Regions from separate parts of the Azoarcus sp. CIB genome, predicted to be linked through region 1. Evidence: predicted binding sites of a transcription regulator. Region 1 holds the regulator's gene; each other region holds the start of a gene.
The links. The regulator FNR, encoded in region 1, switches genes on or off when oxygen is low (the NO sensors DNR and NnrR bind a similar motif). The targets are predictions, from matches to a motif close to TTGANCTAGNTCAA.
Positions count from the first base shown of each region.

Region 2: the regulator FNR is predicted to act here: its motif matches at 1,804-1,817, upstream of coxB (cytochrome c oxidase subunit II).
Region 3: the regulator FNR is predicted to act here: its motif matches at 1,266-1,279, upstream of AzCIB_RS10740 (hemerythrin domain-containing protein).

Region 1 covers NZ_CP011072.1:3,465,935-3,469,185, reverse strand. The annotation lists gene AzCIB_RS15410 (SirB2 family protein) at 1-301, shown strand, start outside; gene AzCIB_RS15405 (hemerythrin domain-containing protein) at 298-828, shown strand; gene fnr (fumarate/nitrate reduction transcriptional regulator Fnr) at 873-1,613, opposite strand; gene hemN (oxygen-independent coproporphyrinogen III oxidase) at 1,747-3,138, shown strand.
Region 2 covers NZ_CP011072.1:4,146,429-4,149,679, reverse strand. The annotation lists gene AzCIB_RS18560 (MFS transporter) at 1-37, shown strand, start outside; gene AzCIB_RS18555 (DUF3833 domain-containing protein) at 31-564, shown strand; gene AzCIB_RS18550 (SDR family NAD(P)-dependent oxidoreductase) at 551-1,339, shown strand; gene AzCIB_RS18545 (nuclear transport factor 2 family protein) at 1,336-1,758, shown strand; gene coxB (cytochrome c oxidase subunit II) at 1,917-3,044, shown strand; gene ctaD (cytochrome c oxidase subunit I) at 3,086-3,251, shown strand, end outside.
Region 3 covers NZ_CP011072.1:2,428,146-2,431,396, reverse strand. The annotation lists gene AzCIB_RS10750 (GumC domain-containing protein) at 1-554, opposite strand, end outside; gene AzCIB_RS10745 (DUF2249 domain-containing protein) at 551-766, opposite strand; gene AzCIB_RS10740 (hemerythrin domain-containing protein) at 766-1,209, opposite strand; gene AzCIB_RS10735 (DUF748 domain-containing protein) at 1,510-3,251, shown strand, end outside.

The DNA.
Region 1 (3,251 bases):
GCTGGATCACCGCGTCACGCGCACCCTGCCGCACCTCATCGACACCGTGTTTCTCGGCAGCGCGATCACGCTTGCGACCATGAGCGGCCAGTACCCCTTCGTTGCGCCGTGGGTCACCGCAAAGGTCGTCGCGCTTGTCGTCTATATTCTTCTCGGCGCGACCGCGCTGCGCTGGGGGCGCACCATGCGCGTCCGAGTGCTGGCGCTGCTCGCGGCCCTGCTAACCTTTTCATGGATCGTGTCGGTGGCTCTGAGCAAGAACCCGGCAGGATTCATCGCGTTTGCCGGAGTGTTCCGATGACCGATTCGCTGATCCCTTCGTCCCCGGGTTTCGAGACGCCTCTAGAGATGCTCGAAGCCTGCCACGAGCGCCTGCAGGCGCAACTTGCAACCCTCGCGCGGCTCGCCGCCTGGCTGCCCGAGCATGGCCCGGACAAGCAGGCGCAGCAGGCGGCAGTCAACGTGATGCGCTACTTCGACATCGCTGCCGTGAAGCACCATCAGGACGAAGAGGACGATCTCTTTCCCGTCCTGCGGGCGCGTGCCGATGACGCCCGGCGTACCGAACTCGGCACGCTCATCGACTGGATCCTGGCCGATCACCAGAAGCTCTTTGCCGGCTGGGCGCGGATGCGGGCACGGCTCGAGCGCATCGCCGGCGGCGAAAACGCCGATCTGTCGCCTGCAGATGTCGAGGCGTTTGCCGACGCCTACCGTCGGCACATCCAGCGCGAGGAGGGCGATCTGCTGCCGATCGCTCGCGGTCTGCTTTCCGAGGAGGATATTGCCGCCCTGTCGGGAACGATGACCGCGCGGCGGCGTCAATAGCCCACGACGTGGGCGATCGGCCGTACGAAGGGGGAAATCCCCCCTCAGGGGCGTGGCGACGGGTGCTGGATCAGCCGCTTCAGGCCGATGATGTCCAGGATGCGGATGTGCTTCTGCTGCACCGCGATCAGGCCGTCGTCCTGGAACTTCGAAAAGGCGCGAGACACCGTTTCAAGCTTCAGGCCCAGATAGGAACCGATCTCCTCGCGGGTCATGCGGAGGTGGAACTCCGCCGGAGAGAAGCCGCGCGCCGTGAATCGCTGGGACATGTTGAGCAGGAAGGCCGCCAGGCGCTCTTCTGCGCGCATGGAGCCGAGGAGGGTCATCACGCCATGGTCACGCACGATTTCGCGGCTCATCACCTTGTGGAACTGCAGTTGCAGCCCCTCGACCACCCGCGACAGCTCTTCGAGCTTGCTGTACGCGATCACGCAGACTTCGCTGTCCTCCAACGCGATCGCGTTGCACGAATGGGTTTCGGTGCTGATGCCGTCGAGGCCCAGCATTTCGCCGGTCATCTGGAAGCCGGTGACCTGTTCGCGACCGTCCTCGAGCAGCACGTCGGTCTTGAACGAGCCGGCGCGGATCGCGTAGATCGCTTCGAAGGGATCGCCCGCGCGATACAGATTCTGCTGCCGCTTGATCTTGCGACGCGCGCCGACGAGTTCGTCGAGGCGGTCGATTTCCGATTCCGACATCCCGAACGGCAGGCACAACTCGACCAGGTTGCACTGGGAGCATGCGACCTTCAGACTCGCCACTGTAATCGGCACCGTCGCCTTCATTTGCACGATAATATTGTTCCTTCTACGTCGACCGAGAAGTGGCAGGCGCCCGGCGGAATGGACCGTTGATCCACGTCAACCACGAAACTGCGGCTTTTTGAGATCGTACGGAATGCACTCAAGCGATACAACCATGACCAGTCAGAAAGATCTTGTTTTCGACCAGCAGTTGATTCGTCGGTTCGACATCAACGGGCCTCGCTACACGTCCTACCCCACGGCCGATCGCTTCGTCGAAGCGTTCGATGCCCGTGCATTGCGGGACTGGCTGGCGCAACGCGGCGTCGGGGGCGTGAGTAAGCCGCTCTCATTATACTTCCACATCCCGTTCTGTAACACGATCTGCTACTACTGCGCCTGCAACAAGATCATCACCAAGGATCATGCGCGCTCCGCCAAGTACCTGAAATATCTCGACAAGGAAATCGAGATGCAGGCTGCCGCACTGGGTGGGAGCCATCAGGTGACGCAGCTGCACCTCGGCGGCGGCACGCCGACCTTCCTGTCGCACGACGAGCTGCGCGAGCTCATGGATTCGGTGCGTAAGCGCTTCACGCTCGTGCCGAACGGCGAGTACTCGATCGAGGTCGATCCGCGCAAGGTTGATTTCGACACCGTGAAGCTGCTTGCCGACCTCGGCTTCAACCGCATGAGCGTCGGTGTACAGGACTTCAACGAAGAGGTGCAGGAGGCGGTCAACCGCATCCAGAGCTACGACGAGACCAAGCTCGTGATCGACGCAGCTCGTGCCACCGGCTTCAAGTCGATCAGCATGGACCTGATCTACGGCCTGCCGCGCCAGAACATCATCAGCTTCAATCGGACGCTCGAACAGGTGCTGGAGCTGTCGCCCGATCGCATCTCCCTGTACAGCTACGCGCACCTGCCGGGCCTGTTCAAGCCGCAGCGTCGCATCGCGATCAACGACATGCCGACGTCGGACACCAAGCTGCAGATCCTGCAGTTGGCGATCCGCCGCCTGACCGAGGCGGGCTACGTCTATATCGGCATGGACCACTTCGCGAAGCCGGACGACGAGCTGACGATCGCCCAGCGCCAAGGGCGTCTGCACCGGAATTTCCAAGGCTATTCAACGCAGGCCGAGTGCGACCTGATGGCGTTCGGGGTCTCGGCGATCGGCAAGATCGGCCCGGTGTACGCACAGAACGTGAAGACGCTCGACGAGTACTACGACGCCCTCGATCGCGACGAGCTGCCCGTGCTGCGCGGCATCGAGCTTACTGCCGACGATCTGCTGCGCCGGTCGATCATCCAGGCCCTGATGTGCCACTTCGAACTGTCGATCGACTCGATAGAGATCGCGCACCTGATCAAGTTCGACGAATACTTCGCCGACGAACTCGAGGATCTCAAGGCGATGGAAGAGGCCGGCCTGCTGAAGGTCAGCGACAAGTGGATCAGCGTGCTGCCCGCGGGGCGGCTGCTGGTGCGCGGCATCGCGATGGTGTTCGACCGCTACCTGCGCTCCGACCGCGAGCGCGCGCGCTATTCGAAGGTCATCTGAGCCGCTCCGGCCGCCAGCGGCCGCGGGCTGTACGGGCCGGGAGAAGGTGATACAGTGCGGGCGTCCTCGGGCGCCCGCTTTGTTTTTTTGCGTCGCGCCCCCGGGCTTCTCCC
Region 2 (3,251 bases), 680 kb from region 1:
TCTGATGGAGGAGGAGCGGCGATGCGCCGAATGCTGATGACCCTTGCGATGGTCGCGGGGATGGCCGGTTGCGCCGGCATCGATGTGCAGGAGTACGCCGCCGAAACGCCGGTCCTCGACCTGCGCACCTACTTCGATGGCACGCTCGACGCCTACGGCATGTTCCAGGATCGCTCGGGCAAGGTCGTCAAGCGCTTCCATGTCGTCATCGAGGCGAGCTGGCGCGGGGATGTGGGCACGCTCGACGAGCGCTTCACCTACTCGGACGGCACCACCCAGCAGCGCGTATGGACGATTACGCGGCACGGCGCGCACCGCTACGGTGGCGTCGCGGCCGATGTGGTCGGCGAGGCGCAGGGCGAGGCGCGCGGCAACGCGCTGCGCTGGCGCTACGTGCTCGCGCTGCCGGTCGGCGACCGGATCTGGCACGTCGATTTCGACGACTGGATGTTCCTGATGGACGAGCGCGTGATGCTGAACCGATCGGTGATGAGCAAGTTCGGCGTCCGTCTCGGCGAGGTCAGCCTGTCCTTCGTGAAGAGAAAGGCGCATGCGCTTCCTTGAGCCGCTCAATCCGCCGATCCGGGACTGGCGCGGCCTGCGCGTCTGGCTGGTCGGTGGCTCGGCCGGGATCGGCGCGGCGCTGGCGCGCGATCTTGCCGCTCGCGGTGCGCGGCTCGCGCTCTCGGCGCGCGATGCCGACCGCCTCGCCGCGGTCGCCGCCGAGTGCCCCGGCAGTCTTGCGCTGACGATGGACGTCACGCGGGGGGCGCCGGAATACGCGTGCGTGCGCGACGATCTGCTCGCCGCCTGGGGTGGCATCGACCTCGTCGTCCTCAACGCCGGCACCTATCGGCCGATGCGCGCGTGGGAGCTCGAGCCGGAGGCGGTGCGCGCGACCCTCGACGTGAATCTGCTCGGGGTGATTGACGGTGTCGCGAGCGTCCTCCCGACCCTTCTCGCGCAGGAGCGCGGCGCAATCGCGATCGTCGGCAGCGTTGCGGCCTACCGCGGACTGCCGCAGGCGGCGGCCTACGGCGCGTCGAAGGCCGCGCTCGTCAACTTCGCCGAGTCCCTGTATCTCGACCTCGCGCCGCGCGGGGTCGCGGTCCACCTCATCAGTCCGGGCTTCGTCGCAACCCGCCTCACGGCGCAGAACCCCTTCACGATGCCCGCCCTGATGCAGCCCGAGGACGCTGCGGCGGAGATCGTCGCCGGATTCGCCCGCGGCGACTTCGAGACCCACTTCCCGCGCCGCTTCACGCGACTGATGAAGCTGCTGCGCGTCCTGCCGTACCGGCTGTACTTTCCGCTCGTGCGGCGGGTAACCGGCTCATGACGCGCGCAGCCGCCGAAAGGCTCGCCGATTTCTATGCGACGCTCACGCCGCAGTCGCTCGCGTCCCTCGCGGACTTCTACGCACCGGACGCACGTTTTGTCGATCCCTTCAACGACGTCACCGGCCTCGACCCCATCGCGCGCATCTTCCGCCACATGTTCGCGACCGTCGAGACGCCGCGCTTCGAGGTGACGAGCTGTCTCGCGGGCGAGCAGCAGGCCATGCTGGCGTGGACCTTCCGCTTCGGCGCCGGGCGCGCGTGCCGCGAGATCCGCGGCGTCACGCACCTGCGTTTCGATGCCGACGGGCGGGTCGTCGAGCACATCGACCACTGGGATCCCGCGCGCCAGCTCTACGAGCACATTCCCCTGATCGGCTGCATCCTGCGCACCTTGCGGCACCGTCTCGCCGCACCTTGATCGCTGCTGCGACCGGGCGAATATCACATATTGCGCTGCAATATGTTGATAAAGCTCAAAAACTCGTATTGCGACCGGAGAACCCGCTATGGCATGATCAATTCGCATTCGCTGAAATACGGCTCGCGGGAGCCGCCGCATTCGATGGGGGTTGGGACATGAGTCTTGCCGGTCGTCATGCAGTCGCCGTATCCCTCGTGATCGCCGCGCCGGCCCTCCAGGCCCAAAGCCGCTACAACCTCCAGCCCCCTGCCACCGGCATCGCCGCGCAGATCTACGACATGCACACGCTCATGTTGCTGATCTGCCTGCTCATCTTCGTGATCGTGTTCGGCGTGATGTTCTGGGCGGTGATCCACCACCGCAAGTCGAAGGGCGCGGTCGCTGCCCACTTCCACGAGAACACTGCGGTCGAGATCGCCTGGACCGTTATCCCCATCCTCATCCTCCTCGGCATGGCCTGGCCGGCGACCCGGACGGTGCTGGAGATGAAGGACACGCGCGACCCCGACATCACCATCAAGGCCACCGGCTACCAGTGGAAATGGGGCTACGACTACCTGCAGGGCGAAGGGCAGGGCATCCGCTTCGTATCCAACCTGTCGACCCCGCGCGAGCAGGTCGACGGCAAGGCCACCAAGGGCGAGCATTATCTGGTCGAGGTCGACAACCCCGTCGTCGTCCCGGTCGGCAAGAAGATCCGCGTGCTGATGACCGCCGCCGACGTGATCCATTCGTGGTGGCTGCCGGCCTTCGGCGTCAAGCAGGACGCCATCCCCGGCTTCATCCGCGACGCATGGTTCCGTGCCGACCAGGAAGGCGTCTACCGCGGCAACTGCGCCGAGCTGTGCGGCAAGGACCACGGCTTCATGCCCATCGAAGTGCATGTCGTGTCGCAGCAGGCCTACGCCAAGTGGGTCGCTGACCGGCAGGCCGCAATGGCCGCCGCCGCCAGCGCCGGGGCGCGCGAATGGGCGCTCGCCGAGCTTGTCGAGCACGGCGCCAAGGTCTTCGCAGCGAACTGCGTCGCCTGCCATCAGGCCGACGGCAAGGGCCTGCCGCCCGCCTTCCCGCCGCTCGACGGAGCCGCCATCGTGCTCGGCGAAGCGCCCGCGCAGATCGAGGTCGTGCTGAAGGGACGTCCCGGCACGCCGATGGCCGCCTTCGGCGCGCTGCTGTCCGACGCCGACATCGCGGCCGTCATCACCTACACGCGCAACACCTGGAGCAACAAGACCGGCGAAGCCATCCAGCCCTCGCAGATCGCGGCGGCGCGGGGCAAGTGAAGCCACGAACGCCTGAACGCTTGAATCGTCAAGGAGGCAGCATGGCGGCGGTAATGCCCGATCACCTGCACGGCGACCACCATCACGGCCCCACCGGCCTGATGCGCTGGATCACGACGACCAACCACAAGGACATCGGCACGATGTACCTGGTCTTCAGCTTCATCATGTTCCTCTCGGGGGGCGTGATGGCGCTGACGATCCGCG
Region 3 (3,251 bases), 1.0 Mb from region 1:
AGCACCGTCAGCAGCGGCAGATCGAGTCGGCCGCCGAGCGCCAGCGCCAGTGTGATACCCAGCGCGACGGCAACCGAGAAGCCGAGCAGCGCGATGCGCAGGTCGCGCGGCGTCGCCTGCGCAACGGGAACCCGCCGCAGCCCGAGGAAGGCCGCTACGACGAAGAGCGCTAGTCCTCCCCCGATCAATACCGTTGCCGGCATCAGAAACGCATGCGAGCCGCTGCCCAGCCCCCACGCCAGACACAGCGCGCCGATCGTCATCGCCAGATGGACGACCGTCGCGACCGGTCCCGAGCGCGGAATCACCGCCCCCGCGACCACTGGCAAGACCTGGAACAGCGCCCCCAGCATCACCGTCAACATGAACCCGACGGCCACCAGGTGCGTCACTGCCAGCGCACCGGGCGTCCACCGCGAATCCAGCAGTTCCGGCGCGGCCAGCAGGGCCGCTCCGGCCGCGGCGCCGAAGAGCGGGGCGGTGATGAAGAAACGCAGCGGCGTCGAGAAGGCCGGCGCCGCGTCGTAGCTGAGGGTCTGTCCGTCAGGAATCATGGATTCAGGATGTCGATCTCGACGACGCCGTCGTCGCGGATGCGGCTTTCGTGCTTGTAGCCGTCGCGGTCCAGGATGCGGAACAGCGGATGGGGCATGCGGTCGAGCAGCAGCAACAGGCTCTCGCCTTTCGGCAGATCCGCCAGTGCATCCATCACCAGTTCGAAAGGCTGCGGTGGTTCCAGACCGCGCGCGTCTACAGTTTTCTTCATCAGGCCCTCGCGTGCAGGCGCTCGCTCAACCCGTTCGCGACGTCCGTGCCGGACAGGTGCGAGTCGCACATGGGATAAAGGATATTCTCTTCCTTCATGTTGTGTTGCTGCATCAGGATCAGCAGCGTCTCCGCCTCGCCGGCGTAATCGTCCTTGTCCTTGTTGGTGAGTGCGTCGCGCATGCGGGTGAGCGCGCTGCGCATCTCCGCATGCTCGCCGCGCATCACCTTCGTCGGGCCTTCGGTCATCCCGGTGGCGGCCTCGAACTTCGGGAACAGGAGGGATTCCTCGGCATCGAAATGCCCCTCCAGCTCGCTCGCGAACTGCGTCAGGGCCGCGCTCGCCTCGTCCCACTTGCCCTTGGCCACGGCCGTTTCGGCCCGGGCAAAGGACTCGTCGCAGTGGCGGTGGTCGTCGGTCATCAGGGAAGTGATCTGGCTCATGGTTGCGGGTCTCCTGTGTGGGTGGATGAATTCTCCCAATTCCAGCAGGGTGATCCTTGATGCGTGTCAAACCGTTCGTGTATCCAATCAATTCGCCGCGGTGAGCCGGTTCGGCCGCCGGTGCGACCAATGCGATGCCGATGAAATCCGGAAACATTTTTTGCCATGCCGGCAACAACCAAGCGGCTCAAGATCGAGGAATGGCGCGGCCGTGATTCACACCCGTGCAGCAGCCTGCTAGATTGATGTCATGGGCCGAACGGCTGGCCCGGTCATATGGAATTTTCTTGGAGGCAGTGAATGTCCGTTGAGGCACAGGCTCGCAGTTCGCGATTCGATCCCGCCCGGCTGAAGCGTCTGGCGAAGTGGGCGGTTGGCACTGTCCTCGCGATCGCCGTGCTCGGCTTCCTGGCGGCACCGCCGCTGGTGCGCCATTTCGGGCAGAAGATCGCATCCGACGCGCTTGGGCGCCAGATCACCATCCAGGACATCGACATCAACCCGTTCGCGCTGACCGTCACCGCAACGGGTCTCGACATCGCCGAGGCAGACGGGCAGCCCGGCGCGTTCTCGTTCCGCTCGCTGTATGCGAACCTCGAAGGCGAGTCGATCTTCCGCGGTGCACCCGTGCTGCGCGAGATACGCCTCGAGGCGCCGCGCGTCAATTTCGTGCGTCTCGACGAAACCCGCCACAGCTGGAGCGACGTGCAGGAGCGGCTTGCCGCGCGTCCGAAATCGGAGGACGACAAGCCGGCGCTGTTCTCGCTCAACAACATCCAGCTCGTCGATGGTGCGGTGTACGTCGAGGACCGGCTGGTCGGGGTCAAGAACGAGATCACCGACCTCACCATCGGCATGCCCTTCGTCTCCAATCTGCCGGTCAAGATCGAGCTCTTCATCGAGCCGGTCGTCTCTGCGCACATCAACGGGCGTCCGCTGCAGCTCGTCGGACGCACCCGGCCGTTCGCGAACGACCGCGACACCATCCTCGAGCTCAAGCTCGACGGCTTCGACTTCACGCCTTACACCGCCTACCTGCCTTTCAAGTCGGCAATCCGCCTGCCCGAAGGTCGCGTATCGACCGATCTCGAGCTCGCCTTTTCGCAGGCCGCCGACGAAACGCCGAAGGTTGTGCTGAAAGGTTCGGTCGATTTCGCCTCGATCACGCTGCAGGACGCGAATGGCGCCCCGCTGCTCGGCATCCCCACGCTTTCGCTCGGCCTCGTCGACGTGCAGCCCCTCGCACGCAAGTTCCATTTCGACCGCCTCGAAATCGGGCAGCCAACCGTGAACGTCGTGCGCCTGGCCAACGGACGCCTGAATTTCCAGGAGATCCTGCCGCCGCCGTCAGCGGACAAGCCCGCCGCACCCGCTCCTGCGGCGGGCGCCGGTCAGGTGGCGGGCAATCCGCCGAACGCAACACCTCCCGCGCCCCCTGCGGCAGCACCGGCTGCTCCCGAGCCGCTGCTGTTCACCCTCGACAACGCGAAGATCATCGGCGCGACCATCCGCGTCGAAGACCGCGCCGCGGGCGGGCCGGATAGCGGCGGTGAGCCTTTCCGCACCGAGATCAAGGACCTGCAGTTCGAGGCTCGCAACGTCAGCACCGCGCCGGACGCCGTTGCGGAACTCGCGCTCGACTTCGCCACCGATGCCGGCGAAAAGAGCAGCCACCGCGACCGCGTGCGTCTCAGCCCGCTCGAGGTGGAGGGGCGCGTCGCCGCCGAGAACTTCCTCATCTCGCGCTACCTGCCGTACTACGCCGCGCAGCTTCCGGGTGGCGACGTCCGTGGCGGCCGCGCCGACGCGACCGTGCAATACAAAGTGACGATGGCCGGCGACGAGCCGCACATCGACCTGCTTGCCGAAGCGTTCGTGCTGCGCGAATTTGAACTCGCGCTCAAGGGGCAGAAGCAGCCCGTCGCGAAGCTCGCGCGTTTCGCCGTCAACGACGTCAAGGTCGTGCCGGCCGACCGCGCGGTGAGCGTCGGCAGCGTCGAATCGAGCGGTGCCGCCTTCGCTGCGGTCAGGGACAAACAGGG